3 regions of the Peribacillus sp. NPDC096447 genome follow, and region 3 is predicted to be linked to each of the others. Evidence: riboswitches for the same ligand, from Rfam matches in the RefSeq annotation. Region 3 holds a riboswitch; each other region holds the start of a gene.
The links. A riboswitch is a leader RNA that binds a small molecule or an ion and turns the genes downstream of it on or off. The one in region 3 is predicted to bind cobalamin.

Region 1 (7,348 bases), on a different contig from region 3:
GCTTCCTCAGGTAAATCCTGGAGAAGGCCCATGGCATACTTTTCACTGCGCCCGCCAGTCGTTAAGACAAGATGCTCACACCCACTGGCTTTGGCGACACTGATAGCCTGGACGATACTTGCCATATAGGCGGAACTGGAAAAAGGGACGACGGTGCCCCTTGTTCCCAAAATGGAAATGCCTCCCACAATCCCCAAGCGGCCATTTAATGTTTTTTTCGCTATTTCTTCACCTGCGGGCACGGAGATGACGACTTTCACTCCTCTATTGATCTTAAATTCTTCCAGTGTTTGTTGCACAGTGGTTAAAATCATTTTGCGCGGTACAGGATTAATCGCCGCTTCTCCAACTGGAACGGGAAGTCCGGGTTTGGTTACACGACCAACTCCGGTCCCTCCATCCAAGATAATCCCAGGTGCATCCGACCAGCTGACAGTAGAGATAATATGGGCCAAATGTGTGGCATCGGGATCATCTCCGGCATCTTTAATCGTTTCTGCACTAACCGCATTTTCCGATATTTCATATTTCTCAATAGTGAAAGTGGCATCTCGGCCGATTGGCAAGGAAATGGTTGCCTCCTCTAGTGCATCCCCAGTGATCAAAGCGGTCAATGCCGCTTTGGTCACGGCTGTCGAACATGCTCCCGTCGTATATCCATGACGCATTTGTGAGGGGTCTTTTTTCACTTTCTTTTCCATGTTTTTTAACTATCAGCTAAAAGGGAAATCGCGTTCAATGCTGCAACAGTGACAGTACTTCCACCTTTTCGGCCAATATTCGTAATGAATGGCACTTCTGTGATCTTAGCCAGTTCCTCTTTCGATTCTGCTGCAGAAACAAACCCAACAGGCATTCCAATGATTAAGTCCGGTTTTGCAATCCCTTCTTTAATAAGTCGAATGAGCTCAAGTAAAGCGGTAGGTGCATTGCCAATCGCATAAATGCCCCCTTCATTTTCCTTTACCGCTTTTTGCATCGAAATGATCGCCCTTGTCGTATTCAAACGTTTTGCCTCGACCATCACATCCGGATCTGAAATATAGCAATGGACGTCCCCGCCATGTTTTTGAAATCGTTTTTTGCCTGTACCGCTCTCGATCATTTGAACATCCGCAATGACATGTCTGCCTTTGCGAATTGCTTCCACACCAGCTTGAATGGCATTTGGATGGATGATGACACTTCTTCCCAATTCAAAATCCGCTGAAGCATGAATGACCCGGCGGACGATCTTCCATTCATCTTCAGAAAAATCATGATTGCCCATTTCTTCAGCAATGATTGAAAAGCTATAATCATATATTTTGTCAGGGTCTACCGTTAGTGGTTTAAAATCCGTTTTAAAATCCATCTTGCATTCCTCCTATTTTTCATTTAACTGATTATTCAACTCGGCAATGACATGTTCAAAACTGGAATGAACATTCTGATAGTCAACATCCGGTCGAGATATCATGATCGTCTCAATTCCACATTCCAACGCGGCTTCCAATTTCTCATCAACCGCACCGACCTTGCCGCTTTCTTTCGTTATCATCAATGTGACCCCATATTGTTCATATAGAGCTTTATTTAATTCTTTGGAAAACGGCCCTTGAATCGCAACGATATTTTTTTGTTCGATGCCCAGCTGTGCACATTTTTCCATATTGTCCATGCGTGGCAGCATTCTCGCTATGACTCTGGTATTCTCGAGCCCTACCAATTCTTTTGCGAACACGGATAGTGTTTTACTTCCGGTCGTGAGCATGATGACTCCCCGTTTTGCAGCGGCAAGCTTGGCAGCTTCCTCATAATCACGGACAACTATCAATTTATCATTCTGAAACCGTTGACTTTCACGCTCATAACGAATATAAGGAACATTTGCTGCCTTTGCTCCGTTAAGGGCGTTTTTGGATGCTTCTTCGGCAAATGGGTGACTTGCATCGACTACAGCGTGAAAACCTTTTGCAGTGATTAAAGATGTCATATCTTCTGCAGTTAATCGGCCAATCTGGGTGGATATCCCAGCATCTTGCAAACTCTTAGCCGCCGATTCGGTTACAACAGTTGCCAACACCTTGAATCCCACCTGCTGCATCTCAATCGCTAATTCCCTTGCATCACTTGTACCCGCTAAGAACAAAATCATTTTGATGTCCCCACCACTTGCCCATCATGATCGTGGTGATGATCGTGGTGATGATCGTGGTGATGATCATGGTCGTGATCGTGATCGTGATCGTGGTCGTGATGGTGATGATGGTGAGCATGTCCATGTTCCTCGACATGTTTACGATAGTTTTCCAGATCACGCGCCCCGCTTGACCTGCCTTCACTGGCTTCAATTACTCGTTCTTGCAGAATGTTCTGTAATGTTGGATGATATCCAAAATACTTTGCCAAAATGAAATCTCGATCATGATATTGCTCTTGATAGCCTTTCAGCATATCCTCCATTCTTTCCATCAACACCCCAGTGAAGAGGAAATATGGCAGCATCACTATTTTTTTTGCCCCTAATCGGATGCATCGTTCAATACCTTCATCAACGTGCGGGTCCGTTACACCCATGAAGGCTGTTTCGACCCATTTAACGTTTAATTTTTCCCATAATAATCGTGAAATTTTATATATATCACTATTTGCATCAGCATCACTTCCACCTCGGCCAATTAGCAATATCGCTGTCTCAGAATGTTCAGAGGTCGTATCGAATCCCGCCTCCTCAAGACGGTCTGTCAGGATCGTCAATACATCATGGTGGACCCCGATCGTTTGGCCATATGTGAATTTCACTTCTGGATACTTGGTTTTCCCATCCTCTATTTCAGCCGGTATATGTAATTTCGAATGTCCTGCATGCAACAAAATGATCGGTATGACGATAACTTCAGTAGCCCCTCGTTTTACACAATTATCAATGCCTTTGGATATATTCGGTGCCGCAAATTCCAAGAAGCACGTTTCAACTAGGAAACGCTCGTCCATTGCCGGAATCATATTTTCAATAAAATGACGGACTTCATCATTTCCCGAAGCCAACCGGCTTCCGTGTCCTACGAACAAAACTGCTTTCATTTACTTTCCCCCTCTTGATTAATCTTCACAAGGCGCAGGCTCTATGTTTATTTTGGGAGCGATGTCCTGATAAGAAAAATTCTGTATCTTTTTCGAACGTTTGAAGTATTTAAAAAGCCGCTCATTTGGATGGGCATTTTGCTTATACTCCCCGACGATGTCCGTGATCAGTTCAACAAGCTGTTCCGGTTCAATGCCTTCCGCAACCGGCTGACCCGGATGGGCTGTTCTTCCAACCGGTTTTGCTCCAAGAAATAAGTCGAACTTCCCTTTTCGGAAGACAATCCCGATATCATCCATCACAGCACTATAACAAGCCATCCCACACCCATTAAAACCGATGTTCAGTTCCTTGGGCATTTTCATTCCGCCAAGCACCCGGTGTATTTCATCCGCATAAGGAATGGATTCCGCTTTTTCACCATCACAGAAATCACAGGCTTTTAATGTCAGTACATCTCCAATCGGCGACAAAAGAAAGTTTGCTGATTGTAATTTCCCCGTAATGACTTCCGGATCCGTTGTCGGAATCTTTAAGACGATTTTATGATTTGGCGTGTATTCCATCGTTCCCTTTTCCCCGACAACTTCCGCAAGTGTCATCATTTGTTTGGGAGTGAATTGTTTATTCGCCACACCTGGACTAACGGCAAGTTCGAATACCGACTCCATTTTTTGCTGAACAATCGGCTGAATGGATTGCTTAACGGTTTGACCCTTGACTCTTGACAGGGCCTCCATTGCCATTTCAAAGGAAGCCGGCTTCTTTTCTGGTGCTTTTGTAAGTAATCCAACTCCTCCAGCGGACTCTGTTAAGGCTTCTTGATCTAATGCCCACGGTTCCGCTTCTTTTTGCAGTCGCTGATGCGGCTTCAATGTTTGCTTTTCCGAATTCAAAGTATATTTTCTCTGATAGCCTCTTGGTGTGATGATTTTGTCATCATATAAAAAGGTGGATGAATTACCGATAATGACGGTGGTCAACATTCCAATATCGTGATTCAACATATCCTGCAAATTGGTTATGACAATATCCTGCCTATCGCGATAAGCACTTTTCACCAACCCGACAGGTGTATCCGGCGAGCGGTAGCGAAGGAGAATTTTCTGTGTTTCAACAATTTGCCGGGTCCGCCTGCCGCTGCGCGGATTATAAAGTGCAATGACAAAGTCTGCCATTGCAGCTGCTTCAACCCTTTTAGCGATCAGTTCCCAAGGAGTTAAATGATCACTGAGGCTGATCGTACACGAATCGTGCATGACTGGTGCCCCAAGTAAAGACGCACATGAGTTGATTGCAGAAATGCCAGGAATGACTTCAATGCCCACTCCAGTTTCTTCTTTCCAGCCTTTCTCAATCAATACTTCATAAACCAACCCTGCCATCCCGTAAACTCCGGCATCCCCACTGGAAATCACCGCCACTTTCTTTCCCAGCTCCGCTTGTTTCACTGCTTCCTGTGCACGTGATACCTCTTCAGTCATCCCCGTACTAATGATCGTTTGATCTGTAAGCAATCCCTGAATGAGTTCAACATAAGTTTTATAACCAATGATGTAGTCACTTTCTTGAAGGGCTTCGACGGCACGTTTGGTAATGTGTTCAAAATTCCCGGGCCCAAAGCCCACGACGAATAATTTACCGTTTGTACTCATTAAGACATCTCCTTTTACGCTTTGTTCTTTGAAATACCCGTATGAGCAGGAAAATCTGGATTAGGGGTCATTTCCCCATCATAGAATTGATAGACCATCTGTGGAACAAACTCACCATCAGCGATATTACTGACGATCTGCCGACCGAAATCAGGCGTTTCCACTCGATACCAGTTTCCTTGGGGATAGGCAATCACAACGCAGGCATCCTTACATCTTCCGTTACAGCGTGTCCTGGTTGTATGGATTTTCAGATCCAGTCCTTTTGAAGTAATTTCATCGCGAATCGCTTGGGTTACTTCTTCCCCGCCCTTTTTCATGCAGCTGCTCCCATTACAAATCAACAGATGCGTATTTGTACCCGTCAAGTTCCAAGTAGTCATCTTCTTCCTCCTGAGTTCAGGGAAAAGGCAAAATAAAAAACCTTAACATTAGAGTCAAGGTTTTAAAAAAACTATATGATGAGGAGCCAAAGGCAAACATGCCAAATCTCCCAAAATCGTCATAGTCCTTCTACCTTTCCCTCCGAAAAGTATCATGCAATTTTAAAAGCAGGTTTCCTGGCTTACGCTTCATTTTACTTTGTCCCTTCCCGGCATCATGCCAGTGGCTATCGACAATTTCATCAGCGTTTACAGTAGCGGGGGCTGCATCGGATTATCACCGATTTCCCTATTATCCCTTGCTTATTAACACAAGGGCACTTTTAAAATGAAATATTTGGTTTTATTATACATTCTAACTAACTTAATCTATCATATAACAACTTTATCAAAATTCAATAGTTTATTCCGACTGTTTAGAAAAGTTTAAAAGTGTAAAACCAGTTAAAATCCTTTCCTTGCAACAAACTTCGTCCCTAAAAAAAAAGATAGTGTAGCTGGAATTATTTCTTTATGGTACACTATACGAGAATTTTCAAAATAATTACATAAGTTTCATGGTGTTGAATTTCTCGGAATTCAGCTTAAAAGGGAAGCCGGTGAAAATCCGGAGCGGTCCCGCCACTGTAAAGGGAAGTCCTATTACTTTAACTTTAATCCACTGTCAAATGAGATGGGAAGGATGTAATCGGATGATGAACCAAAGCCAGGAGACCTGCCATGAAGCGTGAAACTGTTTCAGCCTACGAGGATGGGCGTGCGGATCAGGCAGAATGGCCCATGGTTGGTTCATGCTGCAAAATTCCTGTTCATTACGCACTTCTTTCCTTTGAGAGAAGTGCTTTTTATGTTGGGCGCCGCTTTTCTTCTCAAGATTGATCAGAAAAATTTAAAAGTGTTGAAAGGAGAAAGAATGAAAAGAACCAATTGGAAAATTATTTATTTTGTCATCTTACTGCTTTTTGTCCCGAACCGGGCAATGGCCATGCATATCATGGAGGGCTTTTTACCCATTGAATGGGCTATATTCTGGTGGGCCGTGACGTTTCCATTTTTAATCTTGGGTTACCGGTCCATTAGGTCCAAAGTAAGGGAAAACCCAGAAACAAAAATGATACTTGGCCTATCGGGCGCATTTGTATTTATTTTATCTGCCCTAAAGATTCCTTCCGTTACGGGAAGTTCTTCACACCCTACCGGAGTTGGTTTGGGTTCCATATTATTCGGACCATTGGCCATGAGTGTCGTTGGCTCCATCGTTCTGTTATTTCAAGCTGTTTTACTGGCTCACGGAGGATTGACGACATTAGGGGCCAATGCATTTTCCATGGCCGTTTGCGGACCGTTCATTGCTTACTTTGTCTTCAAGGGCGCAACTAAATTGGGGTGGTCTTTTTCACTTGCCGTTTTCTTGGCAGCTGCTTTTGGAGATTTAGGAACCTATGTGGTCACTTCCGTTCAACTTGCTCTTGCGTTTCCATCCGAGGTAGGAGGATTCATGGCCTCTTTCAGTAAATTTGCAGGGATTTTTGCCCTGACCCAAATTCCCTTGGCAATCAGTGAGGGGTTTTTGACAGTCGTCGTGATGAATTTCTTGAAAAAATACAATCTAGGTGAATTGAAATTGCTGCGAGTTTTATCTAAGGAGGCCCGTTAATATGAAAAAAAGTCTACTGCTGCTTTTCCTGGTTGTCATTCTTGCAACCATACCGTTAATCACCCAACAAGGAACGGAATTTGGCGGTGCCGATGGCGAAGCTGAGGAAGCCATCACTAAGATCCATCCGGAATACAAGCCATGGTTCAACAGTATTTGGGAGCCGCCAGGTGCAGAAACCGAAAGCTTATTATTTGCGCTTCAAGCTGCAATCGGAGCCGGTTTCATTGGATATTTCATTGGCGTGATGAGACAAAGGAATAAGCAAACCAAACAAGAATTGGAAGAAAAATCGAAGCATGTTACTCATTGATAAATATGCCTATTTCAATGGGCTAAAGGATGTACATCCGTTGGAAAAGATGGTTTTTGCACTTTCCCTTTTGCTGTTTTCGTTAACGGTAAGGGATATGGCCGTTTCGCTCATCACTTTTACGGTGATGAGCGCTTTAATCATTTTTGCGGCAAAAATCCCGCTTTCCTATTATCTGAAATTACTTCTATTGCCAGGATTTTTTATACTATCGGGAACAATTACCATCCTTTTTTCTTTCACAAGTAAATTTACATCGATATCGAATATATG
Region 2 (7,348 bases), on a different contig from region 3:
ATGTAGAATTTTAGGATAATTTGTCGGTTGATTTACTGCGATAATCTTGTTTTTTTAGGATTTCCCATGATATAATATGAGTAATTATTTTTGTTCGGAAAAGTTTGATAGAAGGATTTACTGTAATAGGATTCCTCTTGAAACATTATCCAGAACCAAAAATAGTAATAAAATGGATTTTTCCAAACACAGGAGGAACTATCATGGTACAAGGTAAAGTAAAATGGTTTAACGCAGAAAAAGGTTTCGGTTTCATCGAAGTTGAAGGCCAAGACGATGTATTCGTACATTTCTCAGCTATCCAAGGAGAAGGCTTCAAAACGCTTGAAGAAGGCCAAGAAGTTTCTTTCGAAATCGAGCAAGGCGCTCGTGGACCACAAGCAGCTAACGTTCAAAAATAATTGAACGCATATAAAAAAAAGACTCCGATTTTGGAGTCTTTTTATTTTTCTTTTTTTTGGCGATTTCCTTTAATGCTTTGTCCAATTTTTCTTCGATCCGTTTAGAACGATTAAAATGCCCTGACAGGAAAAACACGATAATATAATGAATACGACAAGCACTAGCATAAAAAGGATAGGCAGGAACTGGGTTACATTTCCGGTCATTGCATATTATCTCCCTTTTTATTCCATTATACTTCATGCTTACCGCTGCTATGATAGAGGGAGCCAAGTTTTTTAAAAAACTCTGAAAGGTGATATGCGTACATGCATATCACCTTTCAGTCAGTTCTGGAATCGCGAGGCGAACTTTTGAAGTCTGGGCAAGTCTGATTCTTGATACATCTGTTCTATCTTCAATGTCACCAATAACTGGCTCTTGGCAAATAACATGTCCCGGAAATGATCGACCGCCCCGCAAAAATGATTATAGTTGGTTTCACCAGTGCCGAAGACTCCCGTTTTCAGATGAGCAATAGGCAACTGTTCCAGATCTTTATAAAGGGCTGCTGATTTAGCGGGAAGCTCCCCATTGCCCCATGTATAGGTGCCGACGATCAATGCATCGTAATCCGGCAATGTACGTAAATCGAATTCATTCATTCGATATAGGAAAGCTTCAGGTAAAAGGGAAGCGAGGGCTTCAGCAAGCGCTTTTGTATTGCCGCCGGCAGAATGATAGACAATGGCAACTTTATAGCTCATCGAACCCATTGCTGGCATTTACTTGACTGTATGTCCTTGACTTCTGTTCGAAGAAATCGGTTTTGGTAAGTCCGATGGATTCATCATCGAACGTTTTGATCCATGGCATCGGGTTCTCGCCATATTCTTTATACAAATTTTCAAGGCCTAGCATACGTAACCGTTTGTTGGCGATATATTCGATGTACTCATTGAATTCTTCCAAATCAAGATCGGCTTTGGTTTGGATATCTTCGAGCATATATTCAGACCATTCCTTTTCGAGTTCGACTGCTTTTTCAATCGTTGTATAGATGAACTTCGTGTTTTCTTTATTATTTAACTCAGGATATTCATACATCAGTATTTGAATGAGCATTCCAATGAAATCGAAATGGACCATTTCATCGCGATGAATATAGGATATCATCGTAGCGGAACCGGTCATTAGATTTTGGCGTCCTAAATTATAATAAAAGGCGAAAGCCAGATAGAAGTAAATCCCTTCAAGGTTTGTTGAATGGATCAGTGCCTCAAATAAATGCTGTGGGCTGGGATCGTCCACGAACGTTTGATAAGCATCAACGATCGGTTGGTTACGCTTAATCACTTCAGGATGTTCTTTGATGCGGTCGAAAAGCTGTTTTTGCTTGCCTACCGGAATCAACGAAGCAAGGATATAGGAATAAGATTCATTATGGATCGATTCCTGCTGGGCCATGTTGGCCAGGATAGCTTTTGCCGCCGGATCTTTGATGTACCGAAGGATTTCTACTAAAGTGGGCGTTTGGAGACTGTCCATTCCAGCAATCATCGTAAGGATATCGAGAAAAGCGTCCTGGATATCTTCATCCAATTCGCCCCACTGCTTTTTATCCTGAATCATGTTCACGCTCGAAGGCTTCCAAAAGTTATTGATGAGCTGTGTATAGGTATCATAGAATTTTTCATACTGAATATCGTTCCAAAGGAGGAAGCCTGAAGCTTCTCCTTTGAAAACACCGGTTGCCTTGGTTGGATGCGTCGGTTCGAGCATCCGAATTTTTTTGATATGATTGGTCATTCGTTAAAACTCCTTTAAGAATAGATTACTGGGTCAAGATTGTCGTTAACTTGAACAGCTTTCGCAGGCATTGTCATATTCGGAAGAAGTCGAACGAACATAATACGTTGATTTCAATCCGCTTTCCCATGCCGTTAAATGGATATCCAACAGGACCTTCGCTTTGATTGTATTGTGTACATACAGATTAAAGCTGATTGCTTGGTCAATATGGCGTTGTCGGGCTGCATTTTGCCTGATGCTTTCCAGTTGGTCCAAATTGAATCGCGTCTTTTTATAATATTCATACGTATTTGGCGTCAAGCCTGGTGCGGTCACCTTGAATTTGAAGTTTTTCTTTTCTTCGTAAAATTCAATTTCATATAATGGGTCGATTCCATCCGTGGAATTACCGATCTTGGCTGTCGATGAATTGGGGGCAATCGCCATTAAATATCCATTACGGGTCCCATGCTCCTGCACGTCTGTTTTTAAATCCATCCACTTTTGATCTGTATAGTCACGCAGTTCGAAATAGTCCCCTGTATGCCAATCAGATCCTTCAAAATATGGGTATGATCCTTTTTCCTTGGCCAATTCGTTGGATGCCTTGATTGTTAAGTAAGCGATCTTTTCGTATAAAGCATCGGCATATTGAACAGCCTCATCGGATTCCCAATAAATATTCTGTGTGGCAAGTAAATGATGCCATCCAAACGTTCCTAAACCAATTGCCCGGTAACGTTTGTTCGAGATGGATGCTTGTTTGACAGGAAGATTATTCACATCAATGACATTGTCCAGCATACGGATCTGAATGGGAATCAATCTTTCCAAAACATCGCTGCCCACCGCTCGTGGCAAGTTAATGGATGAAAGGTTGCAGACAACGAAATCGCCGCTTTTACGAACCACAACAACATCTCCATCTTCTGTTTCATATTCATCCGTGATCGTCGAAGGGCTTAGGTTTTGGGCAATCTCCGTGCAAAGGTTAGAACAATAGATCATACCTTTATGTTTATTGGGATTCTTCCGATTCACTTCATCGCGGTAGAACATATACGGTACGCCTTCTTCTAATTGAGAAATCATGATGCTTTTCATGATGTCCATCGCATTGATTTTTTCAAAGCTATAGTTTGGAAGCGTGCCATTTTCTGCGGCCTCGACAGCAAGTGCATAATGATTCCTGAAGCTTCCTTCGCCTTTCTTCTCGTCATAAAGATCTTCAAGTGAAAATCCAAGGGTTTGCTTAACGGTATGCGGATCGAAAAGATACCATTCTTTTCTGTCGCGTACAGCTTCCATGAATAAATCCGGTATGCATACGCCTGTAAAAATATCATGGGCTTTTAATCTGTCATCCCCGTTTTGTGTCTTCAAATCAAGGAAGCTCATGATATCTTTATGCCAGGCATCCAAGTAAATCGCTATGGCACCTTTACGTTGCCCCAATTGATCGACACTTACAGCTGTCTGGTTGAATAGTCGAATCCAGGGCGTTGTGCCGGAACTGTTTCCAGAGAAACCCCGGATATCAGAACCAAGCGAGCGAACCTTACCAACGTAAAGGCCGACACCGCCGCCGAATTTAGATACTTTTGCTGCATCGTAGTTTGATAGATAGATGCCATCAATGGAATCTTCAATTGCGTCGATAAAGCAAGAGCTTAACTGTCCATGTGTTTTACCTGCATTGGAGAGTGTAGGAGTCGCAACGGTCATATAAAGGTTGGACATGGCCCAGTATGCTTCTTTTATAAGTTGCAGGCGGTGCTCCGTTTTTTCCATTCGCATGATTTCCATCGCGATGATCATGAAACGTTCTTGCGGCAGTTCGTAGACCTTGTCCTTTTTTGGGCGGGCCAGATAGCGGTCGTTCAATAAGTAGATGCCTATGTAAGAGAATAATTTATCTTTTTCCGGGTCGATCACCGAACCCAATTCCTCAATTTCCGCTTTTGTATATGAAGATAGCAGTTCTGGTTTATAAATTGGATAACGCTGACCTTCCGAAAGCTGGGAGAGTTCTGTGATCAGCTCATAGAATGGGCCATAACTCTTGCCTGCATAACCTCGATTGGCTTGTGCATCCCTATACATTGTATTCAACAGTTCTGCTGCAGCAACGAATGTCCAATCCGGAGCATCGATATCCACACCTTCAAGAGCGAGCTGAATCAGTTTTTTTGATGCCTGTTCTTCGGTTGAGTCACTTTTGCGATCAAGCCATTTTGTAAAACGCTTTTTGAACTTTTCCATATCGAGACGGCCTTCGAATTCCTTCGATAACATCTCAAGCTGGATGGATTTCGTTTCTGTGTCATTTTCACTTATGGTAGAGTTATATGTTTGAGTCATTAATAATCCTCCTTGTTAACTTCCGCTAAAATAAAAAAAACCGCCCAAAGAATTGAGCGGATCAAACGATAGAATAAAAGAGCCATGAAAAAATAGCCGTTATACTATCGTTTCATCATCTCAATCCCCGAAGAATAAGAAACGTGAAAAATTCAAGGCAGGTCTCCTGACTCATGATCATCCTACTTTGAGTCCTTCCCGTATAGAGAGCTATACAGTGGGTTTCTCATTTCGTCACATTTACAGTTGCGGGGACAGTTCCGGGTTTACACCGGATTCCCTTTTCAGCCATCACTGGCACCTTGGATTATAAAAAATTCTATATATAGTTATTGGTATTGTTTGTGTAATCAATATCTAGTATTTCTGCTTATATTATCGTAAGCCATATACGATGATAATTCAACTAATATATTTGAAAAAAACCAACCCTTATCTATTGACAAAGTGATGGCAGAGGGTGAAGGAATGAAAGATTTTATTGAGGAATGGATAATTCAAGCGCTGATTTTACGGGATTTTGTGTTAAAATAAAGTGTCTAGTAAAGGTGGCTCTCCCTTATTGCGGTGAGGGGATTCGCGGAAAAATATTTATGAAAAAGGGGATAAAATCTTGGAAAAAGTATTAGTTTTTGGACATAAAAACCCGGATACAGACACAATCTGTTCAGCAATCGCTTATGCAGATCTGAAAAAGCAGTTAGGTATCAACGCTGAACCAGTTCGTCTGGGTGAAGTGAATGGTGAAACTCAATATGCATTGGACCAATTCAAATTCGAAGCTCCCCGTCTTGTGGAAAAAGTTGCAGGGGAAGCTGATGGAGTAATCCTGGTCGATCATAACGAACGCCAGCAAAGTGCTGAAGATATTGACCAAGTCCGTGTGTTGGAAGTTATCGACCATCACCGTATCGCTAACTTCGAAACGAGCGATCCTTTATATTACCGTGCGGAACCAGTTGGCTGTACGGCAACCATTTTAAATAAAATTTATAAAGAAAACGGCATTGAAGTTCCTAAAGCAATCGCAGGTCTTATGCTGTCTGCCATCATTTCCGATTCTTTATTGTTCAAATCACCTACATGCACGGAGCAAGACGTTGCAGCAGCTATGGAATTGGCTGCCATTGCGGGAGTCGACGCTGAAACATATGGTTTGGAAATGTTGAAGGCGGGAGCTGACTTGAGCGACAAAACGATTGCCCAGCTTATCACTCTTGATGCAAAGGAATTCTCCATGGGAATGGCTAAAGTGGAGATAGCACAGGTCAATGCTGTTGATCCGAACGAAGTCCTTGCAAAGCAAGCTGAATTGGAAGCGGCGATTGAAGCGGTAATCGCTGTGAAGGAATTGGACTTATTCCTATTCGTCGTAACGGATATCTTGACTAATGATTCTGTTGCCTTGGCTCTTGGTAAAGCAGCTTATGCAGTGGAAAAAGCATACGACGTGTCATTAAACAACAACATCGCCGTCTTAGAAGGCGTTGTATCGCGTAAAAAACAAATCGTGCCGGTCTTAACGGACGTATTCAGCAAGTAATAAATGAAAAGGGATGCTCATTAAAAATTTGGGCATCCTTTTTCTTTACATGCAAAAAAAAGACTCAACCATCCATTAAGGGTGTTTGAGTCTTTTTTCTTAATTCAGGCTTCCTTTTCTTTTTCATAGGCGATGACAATCAATTCTTTATTGGCTTCCTCGCCTAGTTTGCTTTCAAAGCTTTTCAGTTCATTCAATAAATCCGGTGACAGATTTGCTGCTGTATAATCCTGCTCGGGTGTCATGCTTTTCGCTCCTTTCAAAAGGAAATGATTCATGTTATCTATTTTGTCGGTTTGAAAAGTTTCTATTCAGCAGAATGTTACTTCTTCAAGATATTTTACTTTCTGAGGTGGCGAGTTTTTCAAGCAATGAAGAACTTTCTTCATCGAGTCCTTGCACTTGGACAGGTATTCCCAGAAGCTGATATTTAAGGATAACCGTATCAACAGCACCGACTGCTGAATCATCCCAAATTTTGGAATGGGTGAAGTCGATGACGATTGCATCGGCTTTTTCCATGAAGTCGAACTTCGAAACAAAGTCCTGGACAGAAGCAAAAAATATTTGTCCGCTGATACGATAAGTGATTTTCTTAGCCTGGATGTCTCCCGTTTTCTCTACTGCCACTTTAGAAATTTTAGCCGAGAAGAAAATCATGCTCAAAAGCACTCCGGCAAATACCCCTTTTGATAAGTCATGTGTATAAAGAACAATGAGGACCGTTACGATCATCACGGCTGCATCCGACTTAGGAGCTTTAGTGAGCCTCTTTAGGGAAGACCAGTCAAAGGTCCCGATTGAAACCATGATCATGACTGCGACAAGTGCAGCCATCGGTATTTTAATTAGGACATCATTCAATACCACGATTAATACCATAAGGAATGCGCCCGCTACAAATGTCGAGAGCCGGCCCCTTCCACCTGATTTAATGTTGATACCGGATTGGCCGATCATCGCACATCCTGCCATGCCTCCAAAACATCCGGCGATGATATTCGAAATCCCCTGGCCTTTGGCTTCCTTATTTTTATTACTGTCCGTGTCAGTCATCTCATCGACAATTTGAGCTGTCAATAACGATTCAAGCAGCCCAACAAACGCAAGGGCAATGGAATAAGGGAAAATGATCGCCAAAGTTTCGAAGGTCAAAGGGATGTCTGGAAGCATGAACATCGGAAGAGCTTCGGTCAATTGCCCCATATCCCCAACCGTCCGCACCGTAGCCCCCGTGGTAACTGCAACGATCGTCATGAATATGATGGCGAC
Region 3 (7,348 bases):
TGCTTAAGTAACGCTAAAACCTTTTCACGATTGATTACATCAAGAGCAGTCGTTGGTTCATCTGCAATAAATATCTTTGGTTGTAAACTTAACATCATTGCTAATAATACTCGTTGTCGCATTCCCCCACTTAATTCAAAAGGATATGAAGATAAAATCTGCTCTGAATCAAGCAAACCAACTTGTTTTAATAAAGAAAGTAGTGAGATTTGCATATCGTTTTTGTCCCACTTTTTCTTTAGCTTTACTGTTTCGACCATTTGCTTTTTCACCGTTTGAATAGGGTTTAATCCATTTAATGAATGTTGAATCAATAATGCGATTTCATCACGACGAAGCTGTTCTAAACGTCTTTCATCAAACTCAAGAATATTTTCATTCTTGTATATGATTTGCCCATTCGTCACACGAAATCCTTTGTCTAACAGTCCAACCAATGCATGTGCGGTTAAACTTTTTCCACAACCACTTAGGCCAGTAAGAGCAACCATTTCACCAGGAAATAACTGAAACGATATATCATGGACAATTGTTTTCCACTTTCCTGCATCTTGATAAGAAATTTCTACATGTTCCATACTTAATAAAGGATCTATGTTTGCCTTCATCTTACACCTCTTTATGAGTAGTAGAATCTAATTTTCTAAATCGATCACTAATTAATTGGCATGCTAATACGAAAAATAAAATGGCTAATCCCGGAAAAAATATTACATGTGGAGCAATTTGAAAATAAGCCGTTGCATCACGCAACATCGACCCCCATTCAGGAGTTGGTGGCTGAATTCCTAACCCTAAAAAAGAAAGTCCTGCAATAGCAAGAACGATTTTCCCCATATCTAATGCACTAAAAACAAGAACGGGTGTAAAAATTTGCGGGAGAATATAACGTTGCATAATACGCGGATGAGTATTTCCTGACATGCGTGCTGATAATATATAATCTTCTTTACAAACTTTAATCACGAGACTACGAATGAAGCGAACATAATTCGCCCAACGAACGATAATGATGGCAATAATCATATTTATAAATCCAGGTCCTAACAAACCGACAATCGTAATGGTGAGGACAATATCAGGAATAGCTAACGTACTATCAATCATTCGCATAAAAATATGATCCGTTTTACCGCGTACATATCCTGTTACTAGCCCAATTGGGATGCTAATCATTAAAGTAAACAACATAATGAGAAAAGCAGCTGTCACACTTATTCTAATTCCATAAATAATTCGGGATAAAATGCACCGACCTAAATGATCGGTGCCAAATGGATACATCCAACTTGGAGAAGATAGTCTATTAGCTAGATTAACAGCTATAGGATCATGAGGAGAAATCCAGGGGGCAAAGATTCCCACGAAAAAGATCAGCATAAGTAATCCGATCCCTACTATTAAGTTTATATCTAACCGATACAGCACCTTCTGCATGAAATAATCTTCCTCCTAACGAACTCTTAACCGCGGATCTACTAGAACATAAATGAAATCTACAATCGTATGAATAGCAACAAATAGAATGGACGCGAAAATAGCATAGCCTTGAATGACTGGATAATCGCGTATATTTATCGACTCAATAATATATCGACCCAAACCCGGCCAAGAGAAAATGGATTCTACAATAATACTTCCACCTAACATAAACGCAAAACTTGTCCCTATCATCGTCACAATGGACAATAAAGCATGCTTAAACACTTGAAAAACTAATATTCGTCTCTTTGACATCCCTCTTGCTCTAGCAGCTTTGACAAAATTCTGATTCATCATATCCAACATATTCGTACGTAAAACTCGAGCGTAAACTGTTCCCAACCCTAACCCCAGTGTTAGTGCGGGTAAAACAAGATGTTGCCACGTACTACGCCCCATAGAAGGAAGCACGCCATATTGAACAGAAAATAAATAAATGAATAAAAATCCAAGCAAAAAAGAAGGAACTGCGGAACCTAAAAGAGCCATAAGTCTGCCGATTTTATCTAATAATCCCTCTGAATAGATTGCTGTTGAAATTCCCAAAATAAAAGTAATGGCTAGCATAACTAATAAACTAGCGCCTGCTAGTTCTAAAGTAGCCGGTAATCTCTCAAATAATTCATTTACTACCGGCTTTTTAGAAACATAGGAATTACCCCACCGCCCAGTAAAAACATCCTTTAACCATTGTATATATTGACTCCCTATTGATTCCGTTATTCCTAGCTCTGTTCTTAATGAATCCAACGCTTCGTTTGATGCAGGAACATCATTCGTTTTTAACATAATCATAGCTGGATCTCCAGGCGATAACCTTAAAAGTAAAAAAGTAAGCGTAGCTACACAAAAAATGACAAGAACTAATTGAATCAGATGTTCTATTAAAAACCTAATCATTATTCCACATCAATTTGCGAATGATTATAGTAATACTCAATTGGATGAGCTACAAATCCTTTTAAACCGTCTTTAACAGCAAATACTGTATTTGGAAAAACGATATATGAATGCGGAATATCTTCATTAATTTCCTCTTGTATTCCGATAGCTAATTGATTACGCTCATCAAAATCAGTTGTTTGACTTAGCTGACTAATCATTCGATCGACTGAAGGAGACAAATATTTACTTACATTTGATTCACTATTAGGTCGGTAAAATATTTCTAAGAAGTATTGAGGATCACCCGTGTGTGCCGTCAACATACTGTACATCGATAAATCCCAATCCTCATTCGCTAATGTATCATCGATATTTTCTACTTGACGGATATTGACTTTCATTCCCTCAGCTAATAATTTATTCTGGATTACCTCTGCCATTACTGTTAATTCTGGACGCTGTGGAAACGTTAATAATGTCGCTTCAAATGGCTTTCCTTCTTTTTCCCACATACCTTTAGCATTTTTCTTCCAACCTTCTCGCTGCATTAATTGATTGACAGATTCAGTTTCTTCTTTATTTTCCACTTTACCAAACTGTAATACAGGAGAAAATGGACTATGCGCTACAGTCCCTTGCCCTTTCATGACAGAACTTACAATCTCTTCACGTGGAATCGACATATCTACGACTTTTCTCAATGCCAACTCTTTAAATAGTGGAGATTCCATATTGTACATCAGCATATGTGTTCTCAATGAAGTAGCTGTTAGCACTTCAAATTTTTTATTCTTCTCTAAAACAGCAATATTATCGACAGAAATATCGGTTGCTCCGTCTACATCTCCAGATTGTAAGGCCATTAATCTCGTATTGGCATCAGCGATAAATTTAATGGTCACTTCAGATAATATTGCTTTTTCTCCCCAATAATCTTCATATCTTTCAACAATAAGTGATTCATCTTGATTAAATTGTTTAATTTTAAATGCTCCTGTAAAAGCAGGATAGCTATCTTTGGCATCTATAGTCGCTACGTCTACAATGATTGTCGACGGGTCAGCTAAAGACGCTATTAAAGCCGCATTCGGTTGTATAGTTTCAATTTTCAATTCAGTATCTGATACTGCTTCCATAGACTTAATTTGCAATAGACCCTTCGCTCTTTGATCTTTATGCATAGAGCGCAGTAATGATTCTTTCACGCTTGAAGCATCCATTACTTTTCCATTATGGAAAGTTACATTATCTTGTAATTGAAACACCCACGTTGTGTCATTTTCTTGTTTCCATGATTTTGCTAGCCAAGCTGTAGGCTCTAATTCCTCATTAAGTTTAATTAATGTTTCCGCTGTTCCAGAACGCATGACCTCCCAGCTATCACTACCATGTGGATCAAGGCTTGCTGGACTCCACGAGAAAGCTAAAGTTGCCTTTTTATCTGAAGATTCTTCTTTTGTACCTTTGTTTATTGATGTTTCTTCTGTTCCTGCACATCCGATAAGCGCTAGAATACAAACTGCGAGAACCATCCATATTCCTAATTTTCGTTGGACATTCCAATTTTCTACCATTTTCTTCCCCCTATATAATTACTAAAAACAAAAAAGCATTTCTGACTATTTATAGAGGTCAGAAATGCTTTTAGTGATAAAGAAATAGGGTGCCTAAACATTTGGCCATCCAGCAATAGATGACATACGTACAGACATATGATTATCAGCATACTAACCACCTCCCTAAAAATCCCGTAGGTCTAACAGCGATGTTTAAATAGGCAGGTCTCCTGACTCAGGGCACTACTTCCAGTCCTTCCCAGGTATATCCCAGTGGTTTTTTCTGAAAGCTAACAGCAACATACTGCTTCCCAACACAGTGGCGGGTCCGTGCCGGAATTAAACCGACTTCCCTATTAAGCAAATAAAACTTTTTAAAGCTTCATTCGACACCTATTTTCTACATATGAAATTGTAAATATTATCTTTGTAAGCACTTACACTACTATCGAATAACATCAATATACTATCTACAATGATAATGATTGTCAATGGATATATATAACAGACACTATCTCCCTTTAACTTTCTGTGAAAAAGAAGGAAACTACATTTGAGTTTAGTGAAGATCATACCTTACCTTATAGGCCTGTTTTCCTCTTTTAAAAAGGCCCGTTAGGTCTTATAATAGCATTCCTATGGAACTACCTGCCCCGTTAGTTTCACAAGAGACAGATCCGATCATAAGCTAACGCACCCGTTAGTTTAAGTACACTCTTTCACAATCTTAATAATAAATAAATAAAAAAGTCGTCCTAAAAAACAGCTAATCATATATATTATTTTAAAGTAGTTGGTACAAGTTTTAAAAATTTACGGTAACAGAAAATAGTTAAAGTTAAGGGTATCAAATTCCACAGATAAAAATATGATCCATAATGGTTCCGTCTGCGGTTGTTATAAAACCGTCAGCGATTTTTATCACTACTATGGTCACCCATTTCTCACAATGGACATATAGATATAATCAGTCATTCACATATAGCCTTCGTGAGATTTCCTCTAGTGGTACTTCCCACAGTACACGGGGGATTTTTCGTGTGTAAAAGGTTTTTGATTATTACTGTAGTTTCGTGGCATACTAATTTCAGATGTCAAAATTGTCAAAATGCAACTATTGCAAATGCCCTGTATCAAACCTAAAAAGTTGATATGGGGTCATTTTCGTGTGTTCGGTCAACATTAGAACTAAATGAATAATATCCGGTTCGCTGATGATATGACTTACAGCGACTAAGGTTAAAAGCACCCATTAATTTAATAAAATAAACTTACGAACTAATTTGTAGTAAAAATAAAAAATTGAATAAGCAAATAAATAACTAACACCAGTCCAAATGATATTCCATTCATTCCTGTATACTATTTTTTCTAGACATACTAGTATGTACTCTCCAAAGGTTGTCACTAAAGTAAAAACTAAAAATGTAATAAGAATAGACATTTTTTTATAGTGAATAACACAAATAAATAAACAACCAAGTATAGGATAAAGACCTAAATCATACGGAATTCCAGTTAAAGATGATTCTTGAAATACTATATCCATCCTCCAAAAGTAGTTAAAACCCATTTCATTTATTAAAATACTTATTGCTACACCAATTGGATAAAAAATTATAAATAGCTTTGTCTGATTCCTAACCAAATAAGCACCTAAAATCCAAGGAAAAATAAACCCAACGATAATGTGAAAAAGCATATTTAACCTTCCTTTTTTTAGAATCGATTATACAGCTATTCTGCCCCTTTAGTTCCATAATAAAAGGAGCTGCTGAACAGCTCCTGAAATCAAGTAAAGCAAAATTACACTTTTCTGCAATCGCCCCCGATTGCGTAAAAACAAAGGCAAAGTTAATAAGGGCTATATTTATTAAAGGATATATATAAGAGAATGCCAACAAATATCATCATAATGATTGCCATAATTAAACCTATTATTGCTAAAGGTTTCTTCTCATTCTTTTTAAGTAAAGCTATAACACTCAAAATAATTGTTAATGTGATGCCAATATATTGAATTACCATAAAGAATTTTGGATATATATTGGTTAAAAGGGGATGTAAAATCAAGAATACTCCTAATCCAAATGAAGTAAAGCTTATCCAAGAATACTTTTTATCTTTCATATTTAAATCCCCTCGCATTTCTAAAATGAATTATCAAAATATTAATCCCTTATTAAACAATCCTGCCCGATTAATATTTAACTTTATTTTTGTTTCTAGCTAACTTTATAGCGAAGAACTGAGGAATCAAATTCAAAAAACTAACCAAGATTAATAATTGATATGGAGTTAGTGGCTTAAAATAGCCACCCCATCGTTCGTTCCCTGTCATCTCGCTGATAAAATAAAATGAAATTATTACAGATAATATATTACCAATAATAAGAAAGATTGAATTACTAACGAGTTTGCCGAAGAAAGCAAGAAGTGAAGTTACTACAATCATAATTAAATAGCCAAGCATTGAACGGTTAGCAAAATCTTGGTGCATTGAAAAATAAACAAAAGGAAAACAGTATAAACAGACTATTAGAATACCACTTACTATTTTTCTCATATTGTCACCTCTCTTTGTATATTTATAAATAGAACAAATATATAGGTTACATGGAAAACTTGGACAGCCGAAGACTATTATAGGTTGAGGTCTTATTCTTCATATATCCCTATACCTTTGTCTATCTCGATAGTCCCCACCTCTTGTAATTCATTTAAACGACTTAAACTCTCTTCTTTATCAAAAGAACTATGCCAACGATAATCATATTGATCTAATATACGGTAATGGTTACTAATCAAATTTTGTTGCAAACGAAAATCCCCTCTATACTCGACCTCTTTCCACCATATCTTACCACCCATTGTTTTTTCTTTAGGCGTACCACCATTTTTGCTAGCAATTAACTGAACAAAATCAACTGGATTGTCACCAATTGATGATATCAACAATTGGCTATGATTAAACAAAGCACAAAATGCAACAACGGTGGTCCAATTGGCTTCTGTTCTTCTTTTTTCAATTTGAACTAGTGTTTTTTTTGAAATCCCTAGAATTTCAGACATCTTATCTTGAGTAAAACTTTGTTCTGTTCGGACAAGTTTCATTTTTTCTGATATTAAATTGATGAATTCTTCTTTTTCCATATATACTAAATACTCCTTTTTAGTGTAATTTTACACTAAAAGTATAATTTTTCAACCAAAAATACCCTTTTTGAATAAAAAGCAACTTTAAAACACAAAGAAAAAAGCAAGAAATAACCTTGCTCTAAATAAGTTTGAAATCGGAATACTCTTAATTAAAGCTTGTTGAACTAACCTGCCCCTTTAGTTCCCTAAGAAAAAACCAACATCAATATATACTTTCGGTTAAACTTTTTTCAAAATGGTGCAACCTTATTACAAACGGTTAAACT

Region 1: linked by a shared signal. The riboswitch ahead of ACIQZD_RS12685 ((2Fe-2S) ferredoxin domain-containing protein) and the one ahead of ACIQZD_RS25825 (ABC transporter substrate-binding protein) in region 3 are both predicted to bind cobalamin.
Region 2: linked by a shared signal. The riboswitch ahead of ACIQZD_RS10220 (ribonucleoside-diphosphate reductase subunit alpha) and the one ahead of ACIQZD_RS25825 (ABC transporter substrate-binding protein) in region 3 are both predicted to bind cobalamin.

Annotation. Positions count from the first base shown of each region.
Region 1 is NZ_JBIWEV010000003.1:288,258-295,605, forward strand. Features, by position in the region: gene ACIQZD_RS12660 (cobalt-precorrin-5B (C(1))-methyltransferase) at 1-701, opposite strand, end outside; gene ACIQZD_RS12665 (precorrin-8X methylmutase) at 707-1,354, opposite strand; gene cobK (precorrin-6A reductase) at 1,367-2,137, opposite strand; gene ACIQZD_RS12675 (sirohydrochlorin chelatase) at 2,134-3,066, opposite strand; gene cobJ (precorrin-3B C(17)-methyltransferase) at 3,085-4,722, opposite strand; gene ACIQZD_RS12685 ((2Fe-2S) ferredoxin domain-containing protein) at 4,737-5,105, opposite strand; cobalamin riboswitch at 5,256-5,445, opposite strand; cobalamin riboswitch at 5,647-5,842, shown strand; gene ACIQZD_RS12690 (hypothetical protein) at 5,826-5,984, shown strand; gene ACIQZD_RS12695 (energy-coupling factor ABC transporter permease) at 6,019-6,762, shown strand; gene ACIQZD_RS12700 (energy-coupling factor ABC transporter substrate-binding protein) at 6,764-7,075, shown strand; gene cbiQ (cobalt ECF transporter T component CbiQ) at 7,062-7,348, shown strand, end outside.
Region 2 is NZ_JBIWEV010000002.1:672,333-679,680, reverse strand. Features, by position in the region: gene ACIQZD_RS10245 (hypothetical protein) at 1-6, shown strand, start outside; gene ACIQZD_RS10240 (cold-shock protein) at 204-401, shown strand; gene ACIQZD_RS10235 (hypothetical protein) at 385-645, opposite strand; gene ACIQZD_RS10230 (flavodoxin domain-containing protein) at 729-1,166, opposite strand; gene ACIQZD_RS10225 (ribonucleotide-diphosphate reductase subunit beta) at 1,138-2,190, opposite strand; gene ACIQZD_RS10220 (ribonucleoside-diphosphate reductase subunit alpha) at 2,236-4,533, opposite strand; cobalamin riboswitch at 4,673-4,853, opposite strand; gene ACIQZD_RS10215 (manganese-dependent inorganic pyrophosphatase) at 5,147-6,076, shown strand; gene ACIQZD_RS10210 (hypothetical protein) at 6,181-6,321, opposite strand; gene ACIQZD_RS10205 (SulP family inorganic anion transporter) at 6,407-7,348, opposite strand, start outside.
Region 3 is NZ_JBIWEV010000018.1:5,454-12,801, reverse strand. Features, by position in the region: gene ACIQZD_RS25840 (ATP-binding cassette domain-containing protein) at 1-608, opposite strand, end outside; gene nikC (nickel transporter permease) at 610-1,437, opposite strand; gene nikB (nickel ABC transporter permease) at 1,453-2,382, opposite strand; gene ACIQZD_RS25825 (ABC transporter substrate-binding protein) at 2,382-3,941, opposite strand; cobalamin riboswitch at 4,127-4,335, opposite strand; gene ACIQZD_RS25820 (hypothetical protein) at 5,176-5,625, opposite strand; gene ACIQZD_RS25815 (hypothetical protein) at 5,778-6,053, opposite strand; gene ACIQZD_RS25810 (hypothetical protein) at 6,124-6,489, opposite strand; gene ACIQZD_RS25805 (helix-turn-helix transcriptional regulator) at 6,582-7,076, opposite strand.